3 regions of the Pelosinus sp. IPA-1 genome follow, and region 3 is predicted to be linked to each of the others. Evidence: riboswitches for the same ligand, from Rfam matches in the RefSeq annotation. Region 3 holds a riboswitch; each other region holds the start of a gene.
The links. A riboswitch is a leader RNA that binds a small molecule or an ion and turns the genes downstream of it on or off. The one in region 3 is predicted to bind S-adenosylmethionine.
Positions count from the first base shown of each region.

Region 1: it holds a riboswitch for S-adenosylmethionine, as region 3 does, so the genes downstream of both, metK (methionine adenosyltransferase) here and metF (methylenetetrahydrofolate reductase [NAD(P)H]) in region 3, are expected to answer to the same signal.
Region 2: it holds a riboswitch for S-adenosylmethionine, as region 3 does, so the genes downstream of both, metX (homoserine O-acetyltransferase MetX) here and metF (methylenetetrahydrofolate reductase [NAD(P)H]) in region 3, are expected to answer to the same signal.

Region 1 is NZ_BSVC01000004.1:469,271-479,833, reverse strand. It holds gene QSJ81_RS12170 (YicC/YloC family endoribonuclease) at 1-85, shown strand, start outside; gene remA (extracellular matrix/biofilm regulator RemA) at 145-411, shown strand; gene gmk (guanylate kinase) at 436-1,053, shown strand; gene rpoZ (DNA-directed RNA polymerase subunit omega) at 1,071-1,277, shown strand; gene coaBC (bifunctional phosphopantothenoylcysteine decarboxylase/phosphopantothenate--cysteine ligase CoaBC) at 1,287-2,483, shown strand; SAM riboswitch class I at 2,537-2,642, shown strand; gene metK (methionine adenosyltransferase) at 2,712-3,902, shown strand; gene priA (primosomal protein N') at 4,032-6,464, shown strand; gene def (peptide deformylase) at 6,547-7,002, shown strand; gene fmt (methionyl-tRNA formyltransferase) at 7,004-7,945, shown strand; gene QSJ81_RS12125 (DUF116 domain-containing protein) at 7,959-8,720, shown strand; gene rsmB (16S rRNA (cytosine(967)-C(5))-methyltransferase RsmB) at 8,747-10,078, shown strand; gene rlmN (dual-specificity RNA methyltransferase RlmN) at 10,089-10,563, shown strand, end outside.
Region 2 is NZ_BSVC01000002.1:476,108-486,670, forward strand. It holds gene QSJ81_RS06010 (DUF4310 family protein) at 1-542, shown strand, start outside; gene QSJ81_RS06015 (DgaE family pyridoxal phosphate-dependent ammonia lyase) at 580-1,701, shown strand; gene QSJ81_RS06020 (KDGP aldolase) at 1,701-2,420, shown strand; gene QSJ81_RS06025 (Cof-type HAD-IIB family hydrolase) at 2,566-3,384, shown strand; gene pepF (oligoendopeptidase F) at 3,490-5,379, shown strand; gene QSJ81_RS06035 (6-phospho-beta-glucosidase) at 5,454-6,770, opposite strand; gene QSJ81_RS06040 (hypothetical protein) at 7,031-7,573, shown strand; SAM riboswitch class I at 7,659-7,759, shown strand; gene metX (homoserine O-acetyltransferase MetX) at 7,840-8,997, shown strand; gene QSJ81_RS06050 (homocysteine synthase) at 9,011-10,297, shown strand; gene QSJ81_RS06055 (immunity 53 family protein) at 10,557-10,563, shown strand, end outside.
Region 3 is NZ_BSVC01000005.1:397,561-408,123, forward strand. It holds gene hydF ([FeFe] hydrogenase H-cluster maturation GTPase HydF) at 1-932, opposite strand, end outside; gene QSJ81_RS14685 (ParB/RepB/Spo0J family partition protein) at 1,154-2,065, opposite strand; gene QSJ81_RS14690 (ParA family protein) at 2,055-2,825, opposite strand; SAM riboswitch class I at 3,140-3,242, shown strand; gene metF (methylenetetrahydrofolate reductase [NAD(P)H]) at 3,413-4,279, shown strand; gene QSJ81_RS14700 (methionine synthase) at 4,307-4,987, shown strand; gene QSJ81_RS14705 (homocysteine S-methyltransferase family protein) at 4,995-7,376, shown strand; gene QSJ81_RS14710 (ankyrin repeat domain-containing protein) at 7,529-8,833, shown strand; gene noc (nucleoid occlusion protein) at 8,954-9,880, opposite strand; gene rsmG (16S rRNA (guanine(527)-N(7))-methyltransferase RsmG) at 9,964-10,563, opposite strand, start outside.

The DNA of each region.
Region 1 (10,563 bases), on a different contig from region 3:
GAATGATTTTACTGTAGCCAACATAGTCGTAGAAATTAAAAGTGAAATTGAAAAAGTCAGAGAACAGATTCAAAATGTAGAGTAGAATCAAATAAAGAACCATAGGTAGATGCTAGCGATATAAAAAATAAGGGGGATTTTTATATGGAAATAAAACTTATCAATATTGGCTTTGGTAATATTGTATCTGCGAATAGAATCATATCTATTGTCAGTCCTGAATCGGCGCCAATTAAAAGAATTATTCAAGAAGCTCGTGACAGAGGAATGTTAATTGATGCAACTTATGGAAGACGTACTAGAGCTGTAATTATTACTGACAGTGATCATGTAATTTTATCTGCAGTGCAGCCTGAAACCGTAGCTCATCGCCTTGCCAGCAAAGAAACTAGCGAGGACACTGCAGAATAGCAGATGATGAAAGGAGCAGCATGTATGACAAAAGAGGGAATTTTACTTGTTTTATCTGGTCCATCTGGAGCAGGTAAAGGGACAATTTGTCAAGAATTGCTGCGTAGATATCCTGAATTAAACTATTCCATATCTGCCACTACACGGGCAGCACGTGTAGGAGAAAAACATGGGGTTAATTACTGGTTTGTTTCTCGTGAAGAATTTGAGAATATGATAAAAAATGATGAGTTGTTGGAATGGGCTGAAGTTTATGGCAATTTTTATGGAACACCATGCCGTCATGTAAAGGATTTATTACAAAATGGTAAGGATGTTGTCTTAGAAATAGATGCACAGGGAGCTACGCAGATAAAAAAAAGATTCCCCCAAGGAGTGTTTATCTATATTGCACCACCGTCCTTGGATGAGCTAGCGAATCGCATTCATAAAAGAGGTACTGACAGCTTGGATGTGATAAAGAAAAGGCTCAGTTGTGTTAATAATGAATTGACATACGTACATAATTATAACTACATAGTAGTAAATGATGAGGTGCAAGAAGCAACAAACAAGGTTTTATCAATTATTACTGCAGAAAAGTGCCAAGTGGTACGTAATGACAATATAGTGGAAGAAATATTAACTAATTTTAATAAATAAAACTTAGGGGGACTACTATGATTCATCCATCATTAGATGTTTTAGTGACTAAAGTTGATAGTAAATATACATTGGTTGTGCTTGCGGCTAAGCGTGCTCGAGAACTTATGGACGGTTCAGTACCCATGGTTGAGAGCAAGTCGAATAAGCAAGTAACCATTGCTTTAGAGGAAGTAGCGCAAGACAAAATATCCTATGAGCGGACCAAAAGCGGTATAAAGTAGGAGGTCGTTATGTTAAAGGGAAAGAATATTGTTGTTGGCGTAGCTGGTGGTATTTCTGCTTATAAAGTAGTGGATGTCGTTAGCCGTCTAAAAAAACAGGGCGCCAACATATATGTTATTATGACTAAGGCAGCGACTAACTTTGTTACCCCATTGACTTTCCGAGAAATAAGTGGACATCCGGTTGTAGTTGATATGTGGGCAGAAGCTACCAATTGGAATGTTGAACATATTGCATTAGCTAGTAGAGCAGATTTGTTTTTATTGGCTCCTGCAACGGGAAATATTATTGGTAAAATAGCCAATGGTATAGCGGATGATATGTTATCTACTACGGTTATGGCGACAACGGCACCAATCTTAATGGTGCCAGCTATGAATACGAATATGTATTTAAATACCATTGTTCAGCAAAATATTAGTAAGCTGACTCAATTAGATTATTACTTTATGGATCCAGATTGTGGTAAATTAGCATGTGGTACAGAGGGTGTAGGACGTTTACCTGAGCCAGAGGCTATTGTAGAAAAGGTAATTGAGATACTAAAAACCAATCATGATTTTACAGGGAAAAAGATATTAATTACTGCAGGTGGAACGCAGGAGGCAATTGATCCCGTAAGATATATCGGTAACCGCTCTAGTGGGAAAATGGGCTATGCATTGGCGGAGGTTGCTGCGCACAGAGGAGCAAAAGTCACTTTAATATCGGGACCTACTCATTTAGTTTCGCCACCTGGTGTTACAATAGAATTTGTACAATCAGCATCACAGATGCAGGATGCCGTATTGGCTCATTTTGCGGAAAGTGATATTGTGATAAAGGCAGCGGCAGTAGCGGATTATCGTCCACAGAGTATGTCGGAGCATAAAATTAAAAAGACTGGTGAGACGCTACATTTGATACTAGAGAAAAATCCGGATATCTTACTACAGCTTGGGCACCTAAAGAAACATCAGATATTGGTTGGTTTTGCTGCTGAAACTCAGGATTTACTAGTTCATGCACAAGATAAATTAACGAGAAAAAATTTAGATATGATTGTCGCTAATGATGTTACTATACCTGGTGCCGGATTTAATACGGACACAAATATAGCAAAATTGTTGTACCGTGACGGTCGTATAGAAGAGTTGCCTCAAATGTCTAAAAAAAGGCTAGCAGAAGTTATTTTAGATAAAATTCACATAGAATGTCGAAAATAGGTTGATTTTTGTTCTATTTTACTTTAAAATTTGATTTGGCAGAATTATATATTGGCTCATCAAGAGATGGTGGAGGGAATGGCCCGATGAAACCGCGGCAACCATTTGGAATATCCAAAAACGGTGCCAATTCCTGCGGTGAAATCCGCAAGATGGGAGAGTGACAGTGACAATCACCCTCCCTTATGGGAGTTTTTTTATTTTTATTAATTATTGGAGGTAGAAATTGTGGAAAAAAAACGCGTATTATTTACTTCAGAGTCTGTTACTGAAGGACATCCTGATAAAATGGCGGATCAGATTTCAGATGGTGTATTAGATGCCATTATGGCAAAAGATCCTATGGGACGGGTAGCATGTGAGACTTTGTTGACAACAGGTCAAGTACATGTAGTTGGTGAAATAACAACGAATTGTTATGTGGATATTCCTAAGATAGTACGTGATACAATTAAAGAAATTGGCTATACACGTGCAAAATATGGCTTTGATGGTGACACTTGTGGTGTACTGGTTTCCATAGGTGAGCAATCCGCTGATATTGCGATGGGTGTTGACAAGGCGCTAGAAGCAAAACAAGGACAAATGGATGATATTGAAGCAATCGGTGCTGGTGACCAAGGAATGATGTTTGGTTACGCAACCAATGAAACTCCAGAGTATATGCCATTGACAATATCCTTAGCACATAAGTTAGCTCGTCGTTTAACAGAAGTCCGTAAAAATGAAGAAGTTGATTATTTACGTCCTGATGGAAAAACACAAGTAACGGTGGAATATGAAGATGGACAACCTCTTCGTGTCGATACGATCGTAATTTCAACCCAGCACGGTCCTGAAGTTGAATTAGCAACTATTGAAAAAGATTTGATTGAAAAAGTTATTGTACCAATTGTTCCAGCTCATCTATTAGATGCAAATACGAAATACTATATTAACCCAACAGGCCGTTTTGTAATAGGTGGACCTCAAGGCGATGCTGGTTTGACTGGCCGTAAAATCATTGTTGATACATATGGTGGAATGGCACGTCATGGTGGCGGTGCATTCTCTGGTAAGGATTGTACCAAAGTAGATCGCTCAGCTGCCTATGCAGCTCGCTACGTTGCCAAAAACGTAGTTGCGGCAGGATTAGCAGATAAATGTGAGATCCAGTTAGCTTATGCTATTGGTATGGCGCATCCAGTCTCGATTATGGTAGAGACTTTTGGCACGGCTAAAGTAGATGAAAAACTGATTGCCGAGCTGATTAAAAAACATTTTGATTTGCGTCCAGCTGGCATTATTAAAACCTTGGACTTGCGTCGTCCGATTTATCGTCAAACAGCAGCTTACGGACACTTTGGCCGTACTGATATTGATTTGCCTTGGGAACGCACTGATAAAGCAGAAATTTTACGTAAGGAAGCAAATCTTTAATTTTTAATAATTTCTTGCAGGGTTTTTATCTCATCATACGAATTTTATAGGTATAGCTAATGATAAAAGGGGGACTCAGTGAGATTCCCCCTTTTTAATTTTATTAAGTATCATGGAATGGTGGTAACAATGCAACGTATAGCACAAGTTTTAGTAAATCTTACAACTAAAAACATTAACAAAGCTTTTTCATATCATATTCCTGAACACTTAGATTGTGTTGCTGTAGGTTGGCGTGTATTAGTGCCTTTTGGAAATCGCAAACTAGAGGGTTTTATTATTGATATTACTCAGGGTGAAGATTCTGATATAATTAACCTAAAACCTATTTTAGATACATTGGATAATGACATATGGTTTGATGAGCATATGATGCATACTGCTAGGTGTATTAGTGAATATTATCTTTGTAATTTAGTTGATGCGATGCGTTTGTTTATTCCAGGGAAATCAGGCATAAAAAGTGTTACACTTTATTCGGTAGGCACTGATCGGGATATTCAGAAAACATTAACTGAGTTATTAGCTAAATCAGCAGAATATTACCAGGTATTTATATATATATATGAGCAGCGATCGGTACTTTCGTCCAAATTAGAAAAACAGTTTGGTGCTGGTGTATTAAAAGTCATACAATATTTACTACGTAAGAAAGTAATAGTTGGAGAGTCAATCGGAAAAAAGACTGGTACACATCTTTATAAAAGTGTAATCTATTTAGACATATCTATTGAATCCGCCCAAACCCTTATTAGCAGTTTAGTTAGAAAACCAGCACAATGCCGTTTATTGAATTATTTAATAGAGTATGGGCAGCTTTCTTACGATGACTTGAAAAAAAGTAATACTAGTTATGATACTGTCAAAAAATTGGTACAAGAGGGCATTGTTAAAATTGAAAAAGTTCAGATAGTTCGTGATAGCTATGCTGATTTATCGGAAACAAAAAATACTGTTTCATTAACGACTGAACAACAGCAAGTATTGGGAAAAATTATACCGAAAATGCAAGCTAAGGAATTTGAGTCTTTTTTACTTCATGGCATTACTGGAAGTGGTAAAACCCAAGTCTATATCGAAGCAGTGGCAGTAGCTCGTCAAAATTACCGTCAGGCGATTGTTTTAGTCCCTGAAATTGCCCTTACAAGCCAAATTGTCTCACGATTTAAGGCTCGGTTTGGTGATGATGTGGTAGTCATGCATAGTAAGCTATCTACTGGTGAACGTTATGATGCTTGGCAGCGTCTTCGTAGAAAAGAAGCAGGTATTGTTATTGGTGCTCGTTCAGCCATTTTTGCACCTTTGGTAGATATCGGAATAATTATAATGGATGAAGAGCATGAATTTACTTACAAGCAAGAGGAAACACCGCGCTATCATACGAGACAGGTAGCTTTAATGAGAGCTAATTTGGCAGGTGCAGTGGTAATAATGGGAAGTGCTACGCCAGCAGTTGAGACATATTATCAAGCTTTAGAGGGGCAGCATACAATGCTTGCTATGTCAAAGCGGATTGCAAATGCGTTGTTACCTGCGGTTACGGTTGTTGATATGCGTGAAGAATTACGTAATAAAAGGCGTAGTGTCATCTCCTTGCCTTTGCAAGAATTGCTAACTGAGACAATAAACCGCGGTGAGCAGGCTATTATTTTATTGAATCGTCGTGGTTATGCTACCTTTGTAATGTGTCGAGAATGTGGGCATATTGTACGGTGCAAGCATTGTGATATTTCTTTAGTGTACCATTCTATAGGTAAAAAACTGAAGTGTCATTACTGCCAATGTATTGAAGAGGTGCCCGATGTTTGTCCAGAATGCAGCAGTCGTTATATTCGCTTTTTTGGCACAGGCACGCAAAAATTACAAGAAGAGTTAATGAAGCTATTTCCAGATGTACGTATAGTGCGGATGGACCAAGATACTACTGGCGGGAAGATGGCTTATGATCGTATTTTAGATGGATTTTCAAAAGGCGAATATGATATTTTACTTGGTACGCAAATGGTAGCTAAAGGGCATGATGTAAAAAGTGTTACAGCCGTGGGTATCATAGCAGCTGATAGTATATTGAATTTACCTGATTTTAGGGCAGCAGAGCGTGTGTTTGCCTTGTTAACTCAGGCCGCAGGTAGGGCAGGGCGTGGTGAGAAGGCAGGCAAAGTTGTAGTTCAAACTTATAATCCCGAGCATTATGCAGTAAAAGCGGGGGCTGAACATGATTACCGAAGCTTTTATGATGCTGAAATCGTTTTTCGTAAAGCCCTTTCTTATCCACCCTATAGTCAAATTCTTAAACTTACAGTTCAGGCTGATGAAGAAGGAAAGGCTCGAAATCTAGCTGATAAGCTAATAACAGAATTACGAAGTCTAGTAAAAGAAAATAAAAATATAGAAGTAATAGGGCCATTTCCAGCCCCTGTTGCTAAGATAAATGATATTTTTCGTATGAATATCATTGTAAAAACAGATAATCTTGTGGACGTAAAGCCTCATATAGTTGCGATGGGCCTAACTACGCGACCAGATGTTATTATTGATGTTGAACCAGTTAGTATTATGTGAAAAATATTGTTTATATTAAACGTGGATTTTTATATGTTTCTATGATAGAATTTTGGCATGATTTATCTACTAGGAGGTTATTATGGCTATAATGGACGTTAGAAAAGCTGGCGATAAGGTATTAAAAACGAAAGCGGAGCCAGTGTTACGTGTTGATAAAAAAATTAGGAAACTTCTTGATGATATGGCACAGACAATGTATAGTGCCGATGGAGTAGGCTTGGCAGCACCCCAAGTAGGTATATCTCTTCGAGTGATCGTGATTGATGTAAATGAAGAGTTAATTGAACTAATAAATCCAGTTATTACGAAAAGTGAAGGCTGTGAACTGGGAAATGAAGGCTGCTTAAGTATACCAGGTGTTTTTGGTGAAGTAGAACGATTTGCGGAAGTCACAGTAACTGGTTTAAACCGTTTTGGGAAAAATATAAGTATTACAGGAACTGGTTTGTTATCTAGAGCCTTACAGCATGAAATTGATCATCTGGATGGCATATTATTTATTGAAAAAGCGCAAACCATTCATAGGGGTAAATAAGATGTCAAATTTACGAGTAGTATTTATGGGGACGCCAGATTTTGCCGTCCCTTGTTTGGATAAATTAATAGCAGATAACTATAATGTTGTTGCAGTAGTAACCCAGCCAGATCGTCCCAAAGGACGGGGGCAGAAGTTAGCTGAATCGCCAGTCAAACAAGCAGCACTAAGTTATGGTTTACCTGTTTTGCAACCAGCTAAAGTAAAAGAGGCTGCGTTTCAAGTTGAATTATCTTTATTAAAACCGGATATTATTATTGTTGTTGCATTTGGCCAATTATTACCTAAAAGTATATTGGATTTACCCTTATTAGGTTGTATTAACGTGCATGCCTCCTTATTGCCTCTTTATCGTGGAGCTGCACCGATTCATTGGTCCGTTATTAAAGGGGATAAATTTACAGGTGTTACTACTATGTATATGGACATTGGAATGGATACTGGTGATATGATACTAAAAGAAGAGGTACCTATTGGAGAAACGGAAACGACCGGAGACATTCATGATAAGTTGAAGTGTGTTGGTGCTAACGTTCTTAGTGAAACAATAAAATTAATTGCGGGTAATAAAGCACCGCGTATGGCACAAAATCATGCATCTGCTACCTATGCTTCTATGTTAAATAGAGAATTAGAACGTATTAAGTGGCAAGAGTCAGCGTTAGATATACATAACTTAGTCAGAGGACTTAATCCTTGGCCCGGTGCTTATTGTTGTTACCGAGGTAAAAACCTAAAGACCTGGCGAACTAGGGTTTATCCGTCTGACGAGATAGTAACTCATCCTGGTAGAATAACAAAGATTACTGCAGATGGTTTTGTAGTAGAAGCAGGGCAGGGAATGCTAGAAGTTTTAGAAATTCAGCCTGACAGTAAAAGGCGTATGAGTGCAAGTGACTTTACTTGTGGTTATGGGCTGCGTGTTGGCGATATATTAGAATAGAAGGTGAATGGTAGTGATTGAGGTGATAGCTCGTCCCAAGAAACGATTGTTTTTGGCACTCATATTGGCTAGTCTGTTTTTAGCCACTCTTTCTACCTATGGATTGTGGATGGTTAGTTTCCCTGGTCTCGCTAATATTAGTACTTTTCTGCCAGTTGTTCTTGGAGTTTTGTTAGGAATGGTTTTATTGGCTATTGGGATTGGGGTTGGCGGCATTATTTTAGCCATCTTAGGTTTTTCTACATTATCTTTGTTTCAAGGGCCAGCTTGGTCTGCAATTAACTTGCTGTTTCCTCTGGCCATCCAAATTGGTAAAATTTTTGATGTAGAAAAAGAAAGAGTAGAACGTTCCTTTATTGAGGTGAGTAATTATTTAATTCATCAGAAACACATTAAAGTTTCACCTGATAAATTATTAATTCTTACACCTCATTGTATTCAGCAAGAATTATGCCAATATAAAGTGACTCATGATATTGCCAATTGTCGTAAATGTGGAGCTTGTCAGGTTGGAGATTTGCTGACCATCTCAGAAAAATATGGGGTACATGTAACAATTTCTACTGGAGGGACATTAGCCCGAAAAGTTATAAAAACCCTTCGTCCCCATGCAGTGCTCGCCATTGCTTGTGAACGAGATTTGACAAGTGGTATTCAGGATGTTTTTCCACTTCCGGTTATTGGTGTGTTAAATGAAAGACCGAATGGACCTTGTTGTAACACACGAATTGATGTTAAACGGGTAGAGGAAGCGGTAAAAGATTTCATTTCTTAATATATAAAGGTGTAAAAGGTGAATATATGGATGCTAGAGAGATTGCGCTAAAGGTTATAAATGATGTAACAAATAATAAAGCTTATGCAAATATAGCTTTGGTAAGGGAGATCAATCGTCATAAAATATCCGATCAAGATCGTCGTTTCGTTACAGAATTAGTATATGGTACGATTAAAGCTGGTAAGACATTAGATTGGATTATAGGTCATTTTGTCACCAGGTCATTAGATAAAGTAGCCCCAATTATTTTGAATATTTTACGTATGGGTATGTATCAAATCTTCTTTTTGTCTAAAGTGCCAGTATCGGCAGCCTGTAATCAGGCAGTAGAACTGACTAAGAAGTATGGACATGCTGGTACTGTTAAATTTGTTAATGCTGTCCTACGTAATGCGGGTCGCGGAACTGATAAGGTGGTATATCCAGATCGGGAGAAGGATATTCTTCGCTTTTTATCTTTAAAGTACTTTCATCCACAATGGATGGTAGCTCGTTGGTTAAAGCGCCTAGGTCCTAAAGCTACTGAAGAATTATGCCAAATTAATAACGTAACACCACTTCTTTCCTTACGCACAAATACTCTAAAAGTTACCCGTGAAGAACTTCTAGATATTTTAGCAAAAGAAGGAGTAAGTGCTGAACCTTCTCGTTGGACCCCAGAAGGTATTGTATGTCATAGTTATCCAGCATTGAACACTTTGAAATCCTTAAACGAAGGGTTATTCCAAATACAAGATGAGAGTTCTATGTTAGTTGCTCATGTCCTCTCTCCCGAACCAGGCGAGTTTATTATTGATGCTTGCGGTGCACCTGGAGGTAAAAGCACCCATATAGCCGCTTTGATGGAAAATAAGGGGCGTGTTTTATCAACTGATATCTATGATCATAAATTAGCACTAACTAACGAGAATGCAAAACGATTAGGTATTAGCATTATTGAAACACAGGCAATTGATGCGACAACCTTAAGCGATAAATACTTAAGGCAAGCGGATCGAGTACTGGTGGATGCACCTTGCTCTGGTCTTGGTGTATTAAGGCGTAAAGCGGATTCACGTTGGCGAAAAACGGAATCTATGTTTAAAGATTTACCTGTCTTACAAAAGGCGATCTTAAAGAGCGCTGCTGCATGCGTAAAAATAGGTGGCACTTTAGTATATAGTACGTGTACAATAGAACCTGAAGAAAACCAAAATATTATTGATAGTTTCTTGTTAGATAATCAGGATTTCACACTTCAGCATGCAGGCCAACTCTTTCCCTCAGAAGAGCATAAGGGTGAAATGGTTCAGTTATGGCCACATATTGATCAGGTAGATGGTTTTTTTATTTCTCGCTTACTACGGGTGAAATAGGTGAATAATAATGAAAATTGATATTTTCGGTATGTTTGTAGATGAAATTGCTCAAGTCATTCACCCTTATGGCTTACCAAAGTATCGGGCCTTGCAAATTGCAAAATGGATGTACCAGTGCGGGGTTTATGATTTTGATAATATGACGAATTTGTCTAAAGATCATAGAGCTCTACTGATGGATAACTTTGTAATTCATACGGTGGCAACACAAGCTGTGCAGCAGTCGTCTGATGGTAAGACAAGTAAATACTTAGTAAGTTTTCATGATGGTTCTGCAGTAGAAACTGTATTAATGCGTCAGCCTTATGGAAATAGTGTATGTGTTTCAACTCAGGTTGGATGTGCCATGGGCTGCGTGTTCTGTGCTTCTACATTAAATGGGGTTACCAGAAATTTATCAGGCGGCGAAATCTTAGCGCAAGTGTTGTATATTAACAGATTGTTGCAGCAAGAACAGGCTGCTGTCAATAATATTGTAATTA
Region 2 (10,563 bases), on a different contig from region 3:
ATCATATTGGTGCCTTTAATGATATTGCTATTGTAGCTATGTTGGAAGGCGGTTTGAAAACTGGTGCATATGGTGCAGCGGCTGCTTTTGGCGCAAGTTTTCTCTTTGCTCGAGTTCTGGAAGGACCCCTCGTCGGCATTTTGGATATTGGAGGTGCACTGCAGACTGGGATTGGAATTGGGGTTCCTGCTATGCTTCTTGGTATGGGAGTAACAGCTCCGTTGGCGTCTTTTCCTCTTGCGCTGGCTACTGGTGGGGCACTTGGTTTAATAATTGGAACGATCATTGTGCTAATTCGTAAATTTACAATCAGTGGAAACTCGTCTACCTTTGGTGCTGATGTTATGATGGGGGCAGGTAATGCATCAGGAAGATATTTAGGTCCTCTCATTATTATCTCAGCTACAATGGCTTCCATTCCCGTAGGTTTAGGAGCAGTGATTGGTGCAGCCATCTTTTACGTATGGCAGAAACCAATTGCAGGTGGAGCGATTTTAGGGGCAATGCTTCTTGGAGCCTTTTTCCCTATTTTGACAAAGTAGATGGAGAAAGACTATCTTGTAATTAGGGGTGCAGAAAATGAATATTTATCAAAAATTTGGTTTGCGTAAAATTATTAATGCAAGCGGTAAAATGACAGTACTAGGAGCTAGTGCAGTACATTCCGAGATTGCTCAGGCTTTGAGTGCGGCCGCTATGGATTATGTTGATATTCATGAATTGATGATTGCTGCTGGTAAAAAAATTGCACAAGTGACAGGTGCTGAAAATGGCTGCCCTACTGCTGGGGCTGCGCCAGGTATTGCGATAGCTACAGCAGCTGTTATTGCTGGCGAAAATTTGGCACTTATTGAGAGAGTACCTAATACTGATGGTCTAAAAAATGAAATTATTCTTCAGAAGGGCCATTCTGTACATTTTGGTGCTTCTCTTCCCCAGATGATTGCCTTAGGCGGTGGTAAAGTTGTAGAAGTAGGGCAAGCCAATCACGTGGAGAAAGACCATATTCTTGGAGCCATTAATGAAAAAACAGCAGCATTATTTTACATAAAATCTCATCATGCAGTACAAAAAGGGATGCAGTCCTTAGAGACGATGATTGCTATTGCCAAAGAAAGAAATATTCCTATTCTTGTTGATGCAGCAGCAGAAGAAGATTTTAAATGTTATATTGCTAAGGGTGCTGATATCGTCATTTATAGCGGTGGCAAGGCTCTAGAAGGTCCAACTTCAGGGTTGATCTGCGGTAGAGACGATTTAATGAAAGCCTGTCATAAGCAATATAAAGGAATTGGCAGAGCAATGAAGGTTGGGAAAGAATCCATTGTTGGTTTGATGACGGCCTTAGAACGATATCAATCGAAAGAAGATGATTCACAAGGACAAATGGATCGCATGAATTGGTTGATTCAAGAACTTGCTGCTGTTCCTGGTATCAAAGGTGCCATTGTGCAGGATGAAGCCGGGCGGGCGATTTATCGCGCGCAGCTTACAGTTGATGAAAAGATTACGGGAATCAGTGCGATAACATTGGCTAACGAATTAGAAACAGGCGATCCTGCTATTTATACTCGAAATTATTATGCCAACATAGGAATCATCAATGTTGATCCTCGTCCTTTATTATTGGATCAGGAGAGAATAATTGCGAATCGTATTCGTGAAATCATCAGTAAGTGTAAGGGGAAGGAAGAGAATTAATGAAAAATGTAACTGTTCGTTTAAATTTATTAGCTAAGGATCGTCAGAATGCCTTGGACATTGTAGAGGCTGCTGAGGGGCAAGTATATATTGGAATGATGGTTAAAAATTTTAACTCCAATGATGAAGCGATAGATAAAATTCTAGAATTTCAGCAAGCTAACATTCCGGTTTCTGTTGGTTTAGGGGCGGGAGATCCTGCTCAATGGAGTCGGGTTGCTGAAGTGGCGATAAAAACAAAACCAGTACATGTAAATCAAGTGTTCCCGGCTGCTGGTTATACCCTAGCAGGATTAAAAGGTGTTGGCAGCGATCATACAATGGTGAATGCGTTGATTAGCCCTGTAAGTCTTGGAAAGGTATCTGTATGTACAGGACCACAAAGTCAAAATTTCCAAGATAGTATCTCTTGCGATGGTGCTGCTGCTATGCTACATGAAATTGGCATACATTCTGTAAAGTTTTATCCGATTGAAGGGCAATCAAGATTAGACGAAGTTGCTGCAATGGTACGAGCAGCTGTTCGGCAAGGAATTAGAATATTTGAACCTACGGGCGGAATTGATATTCATTCGGTTGGCAAGGTGGTAGAGGTTTGTGCTGAAAATGGTGCTGAAGTTATCATTCCTCACATTTATACTGCACTGGTAGACAAGGCAACAGGTCTAACCGATCCTAAGAAAGTTGCTGAGTTACTTACAGCACTGTCAGGGAACTAATGTAAAAAAGGAAAAGAATGATAGACCACTCTTTTGAAAGAATTTTCGGAAGGGTGGTTTATCTTACATTACACACTAATTTATTGGTAAGCTGCGTTGATTCCATGTAGTAAGGTTATTTTCTTATTGATTAGGAGGGAATTCTATGCACTATTTAGATGTTAAATTAGTTGCTATTGATTTGGATGGGACGCTGCTACATGATAGGCGCCAAATTCCCGAAGAAACCATTCAGGTTATTCAGCAGGTTAAACAGCAAGGCGTAATAGTTACATTGGCTTCAGGCAGATCCTTTTGCTCGGTGATTCCTTATGCAAATCAGTTAAAGATAGAAGTACCCTTGATTACTCATTGTGGTGCTTACGTTGCCGATATAAAAAAGGAAAAGATTATTACTCGAAGGCCTATCGACGCAGCTAAGTCAACAGAAATTATTAGTTTTTTCGAGGAGCAAGGTTACTATATTAAGGTGTATTGTAATGAGATGTTCTTTGTACAGGAAGCAACGCCTAAAACCATTGAATTTTCGAGGAATTTTAATATTCCTTATACAGTCGTGGGAAGGGGACAACTAAGGAGATTGAATGAGGCACCTTTTCGTATTGTTTTACAAGATGAGCCAAAGCGCATTCAGTATGCCAAAGAGCAGCTTAGCCAATGGAAGGATGCGGTCACTGTTTTTCAAGATTCACCAAGGGGGTTGGAAATCGTAGATGTCGAGGTAAATAAGGGCCTTGCGTTAGGTACTATTTGCCGAGAATTGGGAATTCCTTTATCACAAGCATTAGCCATTGGAAATGAAGGAAATGATATTGCAATGCTTCGAGCTGTGGGATTGGGAATTGGGATGGGAAATGCGAGTGCGGAATTAAAGCAGCATGCGGATATTATCATCCCTAAAAGCAATTTAGAAAGAGGAGTGGAATACGCTTTAAGGAAGTATGTTTTAAAAGAAAACATATAATACTATACAATATAAATAATTCTGCATAATAAGGCTTTTACTAGAGGCTTTACTCGTGTTAGGATAAAGGAAAGGACTGGAATTATTTTAAAAGGAGAGTGTTCTATGTTTAAACAGATCCACGTTTTCCCCTTAGCGTTGAGTATGATGATGCTTTCTACTACGTCTAGTGCAGTAGGAGCTCCAGAAAATTCTCAGATTGCTGACCGAGCCCAAATACAGGCTGAATATAAATGGAATCTTGAGGATTTATACACAAGCGATGATGCTTGGCAGGTAGACTACAACAAGGTGAAAGCTATGTTGCCTAAGATTACCGAATTTAAAGGTAGGCTGCATCTTTCGGGTAAGGAGATGCTTGCGTGTCTTACACTTCGTGATGAAGTAACCATGATTACAGGCAAGTTGTATCCTTTTGCCCGTATGCATCAAGATGAAAATACGGCTGATAATAAGTACCAAGCATTAACTGGCAAAGCTCAATCATTAAATGTGGAAGTTAGTGCCGCTACTTCCTTTATTGAGCCTGAAATTGTTTCTATGCCAACGGAAAAATTGCAGGAAATTAGACGTCAGGAAAAAGGGCTAGCAATTTATAACTTTTATTTTGATAGTTTAATCCAGCAAAAAGAACATGTGCTTTCTCCTAAGGAGGAAGCACTACTATCAAAAGCAGGGGAAGTAGCGGAAACTCCTGCTACAGTTTTTAATGTTTTAGCAAATGCAGAAGTTCGATTTCCTAACATCAAAGATGAGCAAGGACAGGAGGTCCAATTAAGTGAAGGTCGTTACACCACTTACCTTCGCTCATCGGATCGGCGTGTTCGTCAGGAAGCCTTTGCTGGTGTACTGGGTTCTTATGGTCAGTATCGTAACACCTTGGCAGCAACTCTCAATGGGCATGTCAAACAGCATGTGTTTTTCGCCCAAGCCCATAAGTTTCCTTCGGCACAGGAAGCTGCTCTTACGCCAAATCATATTCCTGTAGCTGTTTATGATAATTTAATTCGTACCGTCAATCAAAATCTTGCCCCACTACATCGGTATGTAGCCTTAAAGAAGAAGGCCTTAGGCGTAGACGAAATACATATGTATGATTTATATGCACCGATTGTAAAGGATATAGACATAAAATTGACTTATCCAGAGGCTTTGGAGGTTGTAAGGCAAGCTTTAGCTCCTTTAGGGGAAGAGTATATCGAAAACTTTAACAAAGGTATAGCAGCAAGTTGGATCGATGTTTATGAAAACCAGGGAAAACGTTCAGGTGCCTATTCTTGGGGCGTTTACGGCATACATCCGTTTGTCCTTTTGAATTATCATGGAAGATATAGCGATGCTTCTACATTAGCCCATGAGATGGGGCATGCCATGCATAGCTACTATAGTGCCAAGCACCAGCCTTATCCTACTTCTGACTATGTGATCTTTACAGCAGAAACTGCTTCTACTACCAATGAAATTTTACTCATTGATTATATGCTGAAGCACACAGAAGATAAAAAGACAAAAATATATCTCTTAAATCAATACTTAGAAAATATTCGTACTACCTTATATCGCCAGACCATGTTTGCCGAATTTGAAAAAGCAATTCACGAAAAAAGTGAGCAAGGGGAAACCTTGACGGCTGATGTGATGGAAGGCATGTATCATGAACTTAATGTAAAATATTTTGGTAGTGATATGGTTGTAGATAAAGAAATTGATATAGAATGGGCTCGAATTCCTCACTTTTATCGTAATTTTTATGTATATCAATATGCAACTGGTTATTCAGCAGCAACGGCCTTTGCTGAAAAATTACAAACAGAAGGTAAGACGGCCCAAGAACGCTACAGTACCTATTTCTTAAAAGCTGGTGGTTCAGATACACCAATCAATATTTTAAAACATGCTGGTGTAGATATGTCTACCCCTGAGCCTATCGAAATTACGTTACAGAAATTTAATCGGCTATTAGATGAATTGGAAATGTTAATGAAAGAAGAATAGTTCATAATTAAATAGTATCTTAATTTAACTAAAATGGCGCCAGATCATTCCTTGATCTGGCGTCATTTTTGCTATTATAAGCTTTTAAATTGGGGGAGATATTCTTTGTGAGCTTCTAACATTTCATCAAATAAAACTTTAGCCATTTTATCGGAAGCGACCAACGGGTTCATTGTCATAGCTAGTAAAGCTTTATTATAGTCGCCTGTAACAGCTGCATCAATAACTACTCTTTCGAAGGATTTAATCTGTTGTACTAATCCGTTTATTTGTATGGGAAGCTCACCGATAGCAATTGGTTGAGGACCATCTTTAGTGATCACACAGCTTACTTCTACAATGGAGTCAGGCGAAATTCCGGCAATTGCCCCATTATTTCTCGTATCTACGGGTTGAATATCACGCTTGTCATTATATATTGAATTTATCAATCTACAGGCTGCATCGCTATAGTAGGCTCCACCACGTTGTTCTAATTGTGGTGGTTTTATGTCCAAATTCGGATCTTTATACAATTCGAACAGGTCATCCTCCAGTTTTTTTACTGTTTCAGCTCTAGTTTCCCCTTTGGCAAACTCTTCTAATTCCTTTTCCAACATTTCATCTTTTTTGAAATAGTATCTGTGATAGGGACAAGGTATTACATTTAATCCTAGTACAAATTCAGGTATCCAATTAATATTGATAACATTTTTTACAGTACTCGGCATCTTGCCAGCAGCAATATTATCAATCACTGATTTGGTAATGTTCTCACCATCTAAATATGCATTTAAACCAAATACCATATGATTCAAACCGGCAAAGTCAATTCGAATTCTACTGTGTTCAACATTGTATAGTTTGGCTATTGCCATTTCCATGCCAATAGGTACATTACATAAGCCGATAACCTTCTTATTTTTCCCATATCTCAGTACAGCTTCCGTGATCATTCCTGAGGGATTGGTGAAGTTGATTAGCCAAGCATTTGGGCATAATTCTGCCATATCTTTATCAATTTCAAGTATGACTGGAATAGTTCGCAGTGTCTTAAACATCCCGCCGGCACCATTGGTTTCTTGTCCAATATAACCATGGTTTAATGGAATTCTTTCATCCTTTATTCGTGCATTTAAGAGGCCTACGCGAAATTGTGTCGTTACAAAATCCGCATTGGGCAGAGCCTCTCTTCTATCTAGAGTCGTGTGTATTTCCATTGGTACCCCGGATTTTTTGACCATTCTTTTAGCAAGATCACTTACAATCTTTAATTTTTCTTTGCCTGCGTCAATATCTACTAACCACAGTTCGTGAATGGGCAGTTCATCATATCTTTTTATGAATCCTTCAATAATCTCCGGTGTATAACTTGAGCCGCCACCGATTGTCACAATTTTTAACCCCTTCATAATAAAACCTCCTAATATACTCGGAATTTTTATCTCTAGAATAATCATATAGTTCTACCAGAAGGAGCGCAATTACGATAAAGTAAAACTGTACTAGTACAGTTTTACTTTAAGAGAAGGGAATACGCATTAGCTATTCCTCGTAGTGAGATAAAAGAACTTCTTACCCTTTTTCGGAGAATGGAGGCTGTATTTTGTCCAGAATAAGGCAATCACAACAGGGTCATAATAAGTGTATATCGATTATGGGAGGCTTGGTTGTGAGCAATCAAATAATATTATGGTCTATGTTAATTCTTCCTTGGCTAACTCTCTTCTTCATGCCTAGAGAGGAAATTAAGCGATGGATGCCCGCAGCCTTGTTTGTAATAGTAACGAATACTTTAATTGTTGATGTAGGCGTTACTTGGAAGGTATGGGAGACCCGTGAGAATGTTTATCCGCTTAGCGAAATGATAAGTTTTGTTTATGGTGCATTGCCAATCGGCGCGATGTGGATTCTCAAATATACTTATGGGCGGTTTTGGTCGTATGCAATTGTTCAGATCATAGGCAGTTTACTATTAATCCTTTTGGTACAGCCCTTGTTACACCGCCGAGGAATATTCGTGTGGCTTGACGAAAATGCTCTTGCGGGGATTGGGGCATTTACAACGACGGTCGTGCATTTAATTTCCGTCTATATTTATCAAATGTGGCAGGATGGTATATTATTCTCCTCCGAACGAATCAATATCTCTCCTAACTTGCAGCCAACGGCAGCTAAGCCGCTAGACAAGAATGAACAAGATAAAAATCCGTAGGAAATCACCAATACATGGTTGCTATTAGCGCTACATCATGATATAGTAATAGCACTAGGTTTACAACGTTACAATTAAATATTAAATCTTATCCAGAGTGGTGGAGGGACTGGCCCAATGACACCCAGCAACCGGCAGTAATGCAGTGGTGCTAATTCCAGCAGGAGCAATCCTGGGAGATAAGAAGGTTTACTATGTAATAAAAACCCTTCTTATTTATAAGAGGGGTTTTTTTATATTTGAGATGGTGAGGAGAGGGTATATGGATGCTGTTAGATAACAGCCGTAGCATGCAGACAACGTTAACTTACTTTCCAGGATTTAAGTGGCGGCCTTATTTAAAGATGGCTAAAGTAGCTGATACAGAAAATCCCTTGTACCTCAAATTAGGGGGGATATTAAAAGAGGTTATTGTAGCATATGAAACCTATGGACATATATCTGAAAACGGCGATAATGTTATACTCTTACATCACGCCTTGACAGGTGATAGTCATCCAGCCGCCCATAACCAGCATGACGAAAAAGGTTGGTGGGAACCACTGGTTGGTTCAGGGTGCCCCCTAGATACAGATAAGTATTTTATTATTTGTGCCAATGTGCTTGGTGGTTGTCAAGGGACAACAGGTCCAGCTTCCCCTAACTTAGAAAATGGGCTGGCTTATGGCATGGATTTCCCGGAAATAACTTTATTAGACATGGTACAGGTACAGAAACGATTACTAGATTTGCTGGGGATTAAACATGTTAAGTTAATTATTGGCGGTTCCATGGGTGGAATGCAATCTTTGGAGTGGGCTGTAACCTATCCTGATTTTATGGATGGTGTTATGGCAATTGCCGCTCCAGGATATTCATCTTCTCAGTCCATTGCTTATAATAAGGTAGCACGGCAAGCTATAACTCTTGACCCAGGTTGGCAAGGTGGAAATTACTATGGCGGGAATGGTCCAGAAAAAGGATTAGCAATTGCCCGATCGGTAGGTATGATTACCTATCAATCCGAATTGTCTATGGAAGGAAAATTTGGACGGAAACGCCGCAATGGATGTTTTGAAATTGAAAATTACCTAGATCATCAAGGTAATAGCTTAGCGCGCCGTTTTGATGCGAATTCTTACTTATATTTACTACGAGTCTTAGATTATTATAATTTGTCAGATAGCTGTAAAAGCTATGAGGATGCTTTAGCCCAAATTACGGGGAAAGTAATGGTTGTGGGGGTAAGTTCTGATATTTTATATCCTCCTTACCAGCAAGAAGAATTGGTGGAAGCTATGCGCGATTGCGGAGTGGATGCCGAGTATGCCTTACTTGAAAGTCCTCATGGTCATGATGGTTTTTTAATTGATTTTCATTTATTAAGGCCCTTGATCAATGAGTTTATAAAAAAGCTAACTATAGGTAAAGTAACTAAAAACTAGGAGGATGTATAACATGTCAGTACAAGAAAAATTACGTTTTGATTCATTAGCCGTTCACGGTGGTCAGGAGCCAGATCCGACAACAGGATCACGAGCAGTTCCCATTTATCAAACTACTGCTTATAATTTTCGTGATAGCGAGCACGCTGCCAATTTATTTGGTTTAAAAGAGTCTGGTAATATTTACAGTCGCTTGACTAATCCTACTACTGATGTCTTAGAAAAACGCATTACAGCTCTTGAAGGTGGAGTCGGAGCTTTAGCCTTTGCTTCAGGGCATGCTGCAATTAGTGGAGCCATCTTAAACATTGCCCAAGCAGGGGATGAAATTGTCAGCTCTTCAACTCTTTATGGCGGTACTTATAATATGTTTTCCTATACTTTGCCTAATTTAGGGATTAAGGTAACCTTTGTTGATCCAAGGGATCCAGAAAATTTCCAAAAGGCGATTACGCCAAAGACAAAAGCGTTATATGGTGAAGTGATTGGAAATCCCAAAATTGATATTTTTGATATTGAAAAAGTTGCTGAAGTGGCCCACCGAAATGGTATCCCATTAATTGTTGATAGCACGTTTGCTACACCTTATTTATGCCGTCCTCTAGATTTTGGCGCAGATATTGTCGTTCATTCTGCTACAAAGTTTATTGGCGGGCATGGTACATCTATGGGTGGTTTAGTGATTGATGGTGGTAAATTCAATTGGGATAATGGAAAGTTTCCTTTATTGAGTGAGGCAGATCCAAGTTATCATGGACTAAAATATACGGAAGCCTTAGGACCTTTGGCTTTTATCATTCGCCTGCGAATCCAAGTGCTGCGCGATTTAGGAGCGTGCCTCAGCCCGTTTAATAGTTTTCAATTTTTGCAAGGGTTAGAAACTCTTCATTTACGTATGAAACGTCACTCCGAGAATGCGCAAGCCGTTGCTGAGCATTTAGCAAAACATGAAAGTGTGAGTTGGGTAAGCTACCCAGGATTGACCAATCACCCAGATTATAATTTGGCGAAAAAGTATTTTCCTCGTGGAGCAGGAGCTATATTAACCTTTGGCATCAAAGGTGGATTAGAAGCTGGTAGAAAATTTATTGATTCCTTGCAGTTATTTTCCCTATTAGCAAATGTTGGAGATGCTAAGTCTCTTGTCATTCATCCTGCAAGTACCACTCACTCTCAGCTCACATCAGAGCAACGTGCTAGTGCTGGAGTACCGGATGACATGGTACGCTTGTCTATTGGAATTGAAGATGTGGAAGATCTTATTGAAGACTTGGATCAAGGTTTGGCTGTTGCAAAGTAAATTGTGATGCTTGAGGTAACTATAAAATAAAACAATATAGTAAAAAGAGCTGCAACTATGATATTAGTAGAGGATATTATAGTTGCAGCCTTTTACTATTTGGCCATGAAATTTGTAAAAAATATATAAATATAATAAAAAATGTTAAAACGTATACCTTTTGGCAGACGAAAAAATTTTTAAAATGTATTATTGTATCTGTAACGGTTCGAAACGGGAAAATGATTAGAATAGATAAATCCAGAAGGAGTCTGAAGAAATGAGCT
Region 3 (10,563 bases):
TCTTTCTGGCGGTGGTGTGTACAAGCTTCGGCAATTAGTACTTTATCTCCTGGTTTTAAACGGTCAATACTCTTGACTCCAGATACTAAAACTTCCAAATCTCCTTTATGTCTAGCAAATAAGATAGAAAAGGATGTCAGCATAACTTCTGGAGGGGTATCGGCTGCAACACTTGCAAAAGCCTGTGAATCTGTGACTACTAGTTGAGGTGGCTGCCGCAAGTTTGCAAAGGCCTGTTTTAATTCAGTTTCTTTCACAACGATCGTCAAACCATCATGATCAAGAATATCTCTTATCGTTTGTACTTGTGGTAAAATCAACCTTCCTTTTGGAGCAGCTGAATCAATTGGGGTAACCAAAATAACTGTATCACCTTTTTTAATTAAATCACCAATCACGGGGGGCCCTTGCCAATCGCTCGGTGCATAGGTAACGATAAGTTGTTTAAGCGCCTCGATCCCCTTCTTGTTTTTTACACTAATCGGTAGAAGGGGTATATTGAAATCTTCACTCCAGCTTTTTATCTTTTCTTGGGATAACTCCATGATATCGCTTTTATTAATCGCTCCAATAATAGGAATCCTTTTTACTTTAATACCTTCAATTAATGCCTTTTCATACTGAGTAACTCCTGTCTCAGCTTCCAAAACGATGATTACCAAATCAGCTTTGTTCAGAACTTGCATTGTACGTTCAACACGAAGTGTGCCGAGATGGCCCGCATCATCAACACCAGCCGTATCGATTATCATAACAGGACCAATCGGTAAAATTTCCATCGCTTTATATACTGGATCCGTTGTCGTTCCTGGAATATCAGAAACTAAGGCTACCTTTTGATTCGTTAGAGCATTGATTAAACTAGATTTCCCTGCATTACGACGTCCTAGAATTGCAATATGTAAACGGGATGCTTTTGGCGTTTCTTCCATACTTATTCTCCTTCTTCAAGTTAATAATGAGGTAATACTAAATTTGATACCTATCTATTGCAAATAGGAAATTACAAGGCAATAAATAAAGGAACTCTTGCAAATGAATTAGCACATCTCCTATTTACAATCTGACATATCATCCCAAAAGCTTACAATGTAACTTTACAAAAAGTGTCAAATTATGTTTCACGTGAAACATAATTTGACACTTTTACTTTTTATACAGCAAATGTGCCGCGAGGCTTATTTGATACAGGGGTTTCATCCCCACTTAATGTTTCGATAATTCGATCTAAGTCTTCAGTAGAATAAAATTCAATCTCAATTTTACTTTTCAACTTACCTGGCTTAATTTTTACTTTTGTACCTAAGATCATTTTTAGCCGATCTTCTGCTTCTGATACAAAAAAATCTTTATCTTCCACTGTTTTTGTTTGCTGTTTAGCTTGCTTAGGTTTTTCTGTCAAACGTTTTACTAGTTCTTCTGCATCGCGAGCTGATAAATCATCATCAATGATGATTTCAGCTGCTTCCAATTGTAAGTCTAATGTTTCTAAACCTAATAAAGGTCTCGCTTGTCCCATAGATAATGTTCCACGTGAAACATAATCTTGAACTATTGGGTGTAAATTTAATAATCGCACCATATTAGCAATTACAGAACGACTACGTCCAATTCTCCTCGCAACTTCCTCTTGTGTTAAATTAAAATCATCCATTAAACGGCGGTAGGCTAACGCTTCTTCTATCGCATTTAAATCTTCCCTTTGTATATTTTCAATTAAGGCAATCTCAGTCATTTCACCATCAGTATATTCTTTTATAATAGCAGGGACTTCCTGCAGACCTGCTTGTTGAGATGCCCGCCAACGTCTTTCTCCAGCCACTAATTCATAAGAATTATTACTTTTTCGTACTACAATGGGCTGTAATACTCCATATTGCTTTATAGAAGACACAAGCTCAGCGAGTGCCTCCTCGTCAAATACCCTGCGGGGTTGAAACTTATTAGGAATAATCTGATTGATAGAAATATTACTGACAAGAGGCTTTTCCTCTACAGAATTAGAGCCAGAAAATAGCGCATCGAGACCACGCCCTAATCCTCTCTGTGAGTTATTACTCATCATCAATCACCTCTTTCGCCAAATCAGTGTATACTTCAGCACCTTTAGATTTAGGATCATATCGAGTTATCGGTTGTCCATGACTTGGAGCCTCACTAAGGCGAACATTACGAGGAATAATTGTTTGATATACCTTGTGACGAAAATGACTTTTAACTTCATCTACAACTTGAATGGATAAATTCGTCCGAGCATCAAACATGGTCAGAACTACACCTTCTAAGGATAATGCAGGATTCAAGTTTTTCTGTACTAACGTTATGGTGTTCATTAATTGGGATAATCCTTCTAGTGCATAAAATTCACACTGAATTGGTACTAATACTGAATTAGCCGCTGTTAAAGAGTTTATTGTTAATAATCCAAGGGATGGTGGACAATCGATAATAATATAATCATAATTATATTTGATTTTATCCAATACCCTTTTTAGTTTTGTTTCTCGTGACATAATGGAAACTAATTCTATTTCCGCCCCTGCCAATTGAATTGTAGCGGGTAATAATTTTAGATTTTCAATTTTTGTTTGTAAAATAACGCCTTCTATTGGAGTATCATTTACTAAGACATCATAAATAGATTGTTTAATTTTTGTTTTATCAAAACCAAAGCCGCTAGTAGAATTTCCTTGTGGATCAAGATCAACTAATAGAACTTTTTTACCTAAGTCTGCTAAACATGCACTCAAATTTACAGAAGTTGTTGTTTTCCCAACGCCTCCTTTTTGGTTGGCAATTGCAATTACCTTTACCAAATAGTTCACCCCATATTCTCATTTATATTTTAAGAAAGACTACGAAACGGCACTTTCGCTGCTAATTTCTATAATGCTAATTCATTCCACATTCTTAAGAACATTTCCTGCAAAAAAACCGTCATCTTAAGCAAAAGCACTATTATTTAAGTAACTTATAATAAAATAGTAAAGTAAAATGGCTAATCCACAATCTTCTTCGTTAAAATAGGTATTTTATACCTTTAGTGTATAAATGATACGCTATAAATATCAATATGATAAATTAAAAATATTGACAAGCCTTTGTTTTTAATTTATCATAATATCCAATTTAATAAATACTCTTATCTAGAGTGGTCGAGGGACTGGCCCTATGACACCCAGCAACCGGCAGTAATGCAAATGGTGCTAAATCCAGCAGAATTCAATTCTGAAAGATAAGAGGAAAGAACGGATTAAAAAAACAGCCTCTTTCCTCAACAAGGAAAAGGGCTGTTTTTTTATCCTATTATAATATATAAACCTAAGAACAGTTCTTGTTTTTGTTATGATGAAGCCAAAATTTTAGATAAGCCTGTTGCTTTTCAATAACTTATAATAATGTGAGGTTAATTATGAAACTATGTGATCTATTTAATCGAGAAAAAACCCTTGTCTCTTTTGAAATATTTCCACCAAAACAAACGGTTACTTTAGAATCGATTTTTAAAACTACCGAAGGATTACAAACATTAAACCCAGACTTCATAAGTATTACCTATGGTGCTGGCGGTAGCGCCTCGGATCGCACTCTTGAAACTGCAGATAAAGTCAAAAATACCTATCATGTAGAAGCTCTAGCTCATTTAACTTGTATCAATTCGCAAAAAGATGATATTGATACAGTGCTTAACCAATTGCAAGCCCATAATATTCAAAACATATTAGCTATGCGCGGCGATTATCCCCTGGACAAAGGGTCCCTAAAGAATATGACAACAACCTTTCCTTACGCAAAAAATCTAATTGCCCACATAAAATCCCAACATGATTTTTGTATTGCAGCTGCTGCTTATCCAGAAGGTCATTTAGAATGTCCTAACCTTGCGGAAGACACGGTTCATCTGAAAGAAAAAGTAGATAGTGGTACCGATTTTCTCATTACTCAAATATTTTTTGATAATGCTGTCCTTTATAACTTTCTAGATCGAATCAGACAAGCCAATATTACCGTCCCCGTTTGCGCGGGGATTATGCCCCTACTAAATAGTAGGCAAGTGGCTAGAATTCATGGTCTATGCGGAGCATCCATTCCAAAACCTTTGCAAAGCATTATTGAAAAGTATGAAAACTCGCCAAATGATTTTGAAAAAGCTGGAATAGAATATGCTTGTAATCAAATTACCGATTTAATTGCCCATAAAGTAGATGGCATACATCTATATACTATGAACAAACTAGAACAGTCTAAAACTATCATTCAAGAAACAGGGCTACGCTAACTAGCAGACTACCTAAGGAGGAGTGTTATGCCAATCTACAATCCAGCATTGAAAAATCTAGATATGAAAGAAATCAAGCGCTATTCTGGACTAACCAAGGCTTCCGAGTTTCCGCCCCATTTACTAGAACAAGCTTGTACTGAGGCACAAATAATATCACAGCCTAAAGTAGTATGGCAAATTTACGATTATAATCCAAACACTGCTACTATAATGAGTCCAGAGCCGCTAACCCTGTCATCAATAAAAATAATTGAACACTTGAAAAATTGCCTACAAGTAATCGTAATTGCTGTTACAATAGGATCTAGATTAGAGGAAATGGTAAGTGAATACTTTACAAAAGACGAGTATACCCTAGGATTATTACTAGATGCAGCTGGTACAACAGCTGTTGAAGTGGCGGCGGACCAAGCATGTGACTTACTTAGACAACAAGCAAATCAAAAGGGTTATTCGACCCTCTTCCGCTTCAGTCCTGGTTACGGTCAATGGGATATTACCGTACAACCCCAAATTCTATCTTTGGCTCATGCCTATGAAATCAATGTAACCGCGACACCCTCTTGCATGTTATTACCACGAAAATCCATTACTGCTATAATCGGACTCACCCCTAATATTTGTCAGAGTGCCCCTACTTCGCCTGCCAAAAAGGCTAACTGTCAACAATGTCAACAAGTAAACTGCTTAGCGAGAAAGGATTGAACTATTTATGATTTATATTTTTGATGGTGCCATGGGAACTATGTTACAGAATGCTGGATTACCAGCAGGTTCTTGCCCGGAGTTATGGAATATAGAGCAGTCTGCTGTTATTACTAGCATACATAAAAGTTATATTGATAATGGTGCAGACATTATTGAAACAAATACCTTCGGTGCAAATCGGATAAAATTAACACATTATGGCTTACAAGATAAAGTACAAGCACTAAATACCGCGGCTGTAAAAGCGGCACGGGCCGCTTGCAGGCCAACAACCAAGATAGCAGGTTCTGTAGGACCTACCGGAAAATTAATTTCCCCGCTAGGAGATTTAACCTTTGACTCCGCTTATGACGTTTTTTATGAACAAATTTGTGCATTAGATCAAGCTGGCGTAGATATGATTTTGATTGAAACTATCATTGATATCCAAGAAATGCGCGCAGCCCTATTAGCTGCCAAAGCAGCTTCTACTAAACCAATTATTTGTCAGATGTCTTACGGTGCAGATGGACGCACTGTAACAGGTACAGATCCAGTTACAGCTGCTATCATATTAGAAGCTATGGGTGCAGATGTGATTGGTGCCAATTGTTCCTTAGGACCAGCTCAACTATTACCGATTGTTGAACAATTGGCTCAAACCACCAGTTGTCCTATTAGTATTCAATCGAATGCTGGTATGCCTAGTCTTATAAACAAACAAACCGTTTTCCCTATGGGGCCAGAAGAAATGGGCCAATGGGCACAAAAATTAGTTGCCGCAGGCGCTCAGTATATTGGAGGTTGCTGCGGCACTACTCCTAAGCATATTAAAGCAATTCACGAAGCAGTCAGTCACCTCTCGGTAACAACCTTGTCTACTAAGCAACAACTTAATAAAACAACAGCTTTAACCAGCCGCAGTAAAACAATTTATCTTGGTGCTAACCATCCCACAGTTATTATCGGGGAACGTATTAATCCTACAGGCCGCAAACAACTAGCTGCTGATATTGCCTCAGGTCAATTTATCTCTGTTAAAAAAGAAGCCTTAGCCCAAATTCGTGCTGGAGCGCATATTCTTGATGTTAATATGGGGGTTCCTGGTATTAACCAAGCGGAAGCTATGGAATACGTAGTTCAAGAGTTATCCATGCTTGTAGATGCTCCCCTAGTCATTGATACCACCGATTCTAAGGCTTTAGAAGCTGGCCTTAAGGCTTACCCTGGCAGAGCACTTATAAACTCTATCAGCGCAGAACCTGAGCGTTTGGAAACATTCCTACCTTTAGCCAAGAAATATGGCGCTGCCGTCTTATGTTTACCAATTAGTCCCAAGGGTGTGCCTAAAACAGCCCAAGAGCGTCTACAGGTTACAAAACAAATTATTCATGCTGCTTTTGCTGCAGGTCTCAGACCATGTGATTTCGTTTTAGATGCCTTAATTCTGACAGCAGCTGCGGATGCCCATGCCGGCATGGAAGCATTGACAGCATTAAAACTTTACCGAGAGCATTTAGGTTACCCAACGACGATGGGACTTAGTAATATATCTTTTGGTCTTCCTCGTAGAGACGCCATTAATGCAACCTTCTGCGCCATGGCTCTAGATGCAGGCCTAGATGCTCCTATACTAAATCCTTATGACCCGCTTATGCAGCATACTTTAGCAGCCTCTTCCTTACTTCTCGGTCATGACGCCAATGGAAGATCTTACAGTATGCAGTATGCACCCAATAAGCAGACAGAGGAAGAAGAAAGTCGAAATGTACCGAAAAATATCATTGATCAAATTCGTCAGGCTATAACCTCAGGAGAAAAAGAGGCTGTTGTTCCTTTAGTACAGCAAGCACTGGATGAAGGAATCAATTCTGTTGCAATTAGCGAACAAGCCTTAACAGCTGCCATGAATGAAGTTGGTACTGATTTTGGCAGTGGACGATGTTTCTTACCACAAGTATTACTTGCCGCAGAAACTATGCGTGCTGCTTTTCTTACGATAAAGAAAGTTTTACCTGCTCATGAGTCGAAAAGCCTTGGTATTGTTGTTTTGGCTACCGTAAAAGGCGATATTCATGATCTAGGAAAAAACATAGTCGCTGCCCTCCTAGAAAACAATGGCTTTACTGTAATTGATTTGGGTAAAGATGTTACACCAGAAGCAATTGTAGAAGGTGCTTTAAAATACAAGGCTGATATCGTAGGCCTCTGTGCCCTAATGACAACTACAATGCCTCAAATTGACCTTACAATTGCTGCGCTAAAAGCTGGAAATGCTAGTGCCAAAACAATTGTAGGCGGTGCAGTACTAACCCAGGAGTATGCAATACAAGCAGAAGCTGACGCCTATGCGGAAAATGGTGTCGAAGCTGTCACAATTGCCAAAAAACTACTGGCAATTCACTAAAAAGATAAAGCATCTTACTTTCATTTATATTATGAAAGTAAGATGCTTTTATTTTTTAAAATGCAGGAATTCTCGCTACCAGTATGGAACTTTTTAAAATAATATGTCGATTTTAAGGAAGTACGGATTGATTAAATAATAGGTGGTAGTTTATGGCAGATGAAGAAGCGATCGATCAAATAGATATAGAAGAATTACTAGCAAGTGCAGAGAAAGAATTGCACATTTCTGAAGTTGATCTACAGGCAGATAGTATAAATTCCCCTGAAACAGCCCCCATTAAAGAGGGCCCCTTGCTTACAAATTCGGAATCTACAGTACAATCAGACCAGAGTTTTTCTAATCTTGAATTACTACAAAAGTACATTTATCAAATTAAAATCGCTGCAATTTTAATACTTTTTTGTTTCGTAATTATAACTAGTGGTTTTCTAGGATACAGAGCTTCTCATGAAGCTGTAACAGCAAATACTCCCCTTGATAAAATTGTACAGCTTGGCATTACTTTTGAAGATAAAAATCTGGTCTCTTATGCAGGACGTGGTGATAAAGAAATAGTAACGGCCTTTCTGGATGCCGGTATGAATATTAATGCAACCCGAAATTCAGATGGATGGACAGCCTTACTATCAGCTTCTTTTTACAAAAAAACAGATTTAGTCCACTTATTACTAGAAAGACAGGCTGCTGTCAATATTCAAGATAAACAAGGCAGAACGTCCTTACATTACGCCTCTGCAATGGGCGCTGAAGATATTGTTACTATGCTACTAGAAGCTGGGGCAAACCCTAATTTACAAGATAAGCAAGGCCGTACTTCACTTATGGAAGCCTATTCAAAACAGCAGGCAAAAATCGCTGAAATCCTTAAAAATGCTGGGGCTGACCCAAGCATCCAGCCCATACCTAAAGTCGAAGAAAAGCCAACACTATCGCCCGTAGCCAAAACTACAGAGAAATCACCTGCCACCGCATCCATCTCAACAACTCCCGAGGAAATTCGGCTCACCGTTAACAAAGTTGGCCTTATACATATTGGTATGTCATTAGATGATTTACAAAAAATTTATCCTAACTATGCCCTGCGGGAAGAGTATTTCGATGGTGAAAAGAAAACTACTGCGATTATAAATTTACCTAACGGTTCTATTCCCTCTCTAAAACTAGACCTTACTAATGGCAAAATTAAATTAGTTTCTACAATTAGCACTTATGATCCTCGTTTTGTAACTGACAAAAATATTACAATAAATTCTACTGTTGGCGACATTCAAAAACAATATTCGAATACGGAAGTTAGAATCATTAATAATTCTTTATTTCTTTTAGTAAAAAGTATGAGAATGTTATTTGAACTGGATACGAAAAATGCAGCCATTCCGATAAAATGGTTAGAAACGAATAACCCGAATTCGATCTCCCCTGACACAAAGATAACACGAATAATTACCTATTAAGAAAAGACTTGGCTTGTGCCAAGTCCTCGGACGCAGGCAGAAGCCTTAGTCGTTCTTACTTGGAATCTATACTTTCTGATTCCGTAAAAAAAAGGCTAACAAAAATTGTTAGCCTTTTTTCTATTTCCGCTTAGGGATTCGTAAATTAATATGAATAAATTCTTCATCTTGCTCTTGCTTGACTTTAATCTTGAGACCTGTTTTTTTCATTTCACCTACAACGTTATTAATTGTATTAATAAAAATCCGTACATCTCGAATGATTTTTACAACATTGCGCTTTGGTACATTCTTAGCTTCTACTTGTTTCGCAATATCTTCCAAAAATTCTTCAATAAGTTCTTCTGTTTCACGAACATTTAAATTCTTTTCACTAATAAGCTCCAACACTTCTAATTGCAATCTAGAATCATCTATTTTAAGCAAAGAACGGGCATGACGTTCTGTTAATTTTTCGTTAGCTACTACAGCCCGAACTTCTGGTATCAGTTTTAATAAACGTAATTTATTGGCAATCGTAGATTGATTTTTGCCCATACGTTTCGCTAACTCTTCCTGGGTAAAGCCAAAACTCGTAATTAATTGTTGAAAGCCTTCCGCCTCTTCTAAAAAGTGTAAATCTTCACGTTGTAAATTTTCAATCATGGCTAATTCAGCCACTTCTTTATCCGTAAACTCCTTCACAATGACTGGAACTTGCTGCAATCCAGCCAACTTTGAAGCTCTTAGCCGACGTTCTCCTGCCACTAATTCAAAGCCATCAGCAATGGCCCTTACGATGAGTGGTTGAATGACACCATACTCTCCAATGGAAGATGCTAGCTCCTGAAGGGATTCTTCCGTAAATATTTTTCGAGGTTGAAACGGATTCGGAACAATATCCGTAATCTGCACATGCTTTACATTACCTTCTACAGAAATCGTATCGTCTATAATGCAAGCTTCCCTATTATCTATATTATCTGTAACATCTGTTTGCTCTTTAGCCTGGCTAGCTATTTCTGCATTATCTGAAGTCAGGCCTAATAATCTGGCCAAGTTTTTCATCTATACACCGCCTTACCAATAATAGGTTTGTCAATAGGTAATATTCGGCATTTCCCTACAAGTTCCTCTTTACCATGAATGGTTTATAATGGATTTTTTTCAGCTACGCCTGGACGCCTTGGATAACTAGGTGAAGTCTTCTTTACTTTTTTAATATACACAACTGCTCGGACATCATCGATTCTAGGTAGCTTTATATTTTCTATTTTTAGGATTTCGCCGCCTAACAGCCTCAGAGCCTCTGTAGACTCTTTTATTTCCTCATTGTACCTAGACCCTTTAAGGGCAATAAAAAAACCTCCTACGGCGACAAATGGAAGACACAATTCACAGAGAACATTCAATCTTGCAACTGCTCGAGAAACAGCAATATCATATTGTTCTCTATATCGTTTATTTTTGCCCCCATCCTCTGCACGACTATGAATATACTCTATATCAGATATACCCATTTTTTCGGCAACCGCTTTTAAAAATAAAATTCTTTTGTTTAACGAATCAAATAATGTAAGTTTCAAATCAGGGCGAAAAACTTTTAACGGCAAACCAGGGAACCCTGCCCCTGTCCCTACATCAATTATTTTTGCGCCTTTTTTAAAAATATCTTCATCATAACATGATAAAGAATCAATCATATGTTTAACAGCTACTTCGGCAGGATCGGTAATCGCTGTTAAATTTAT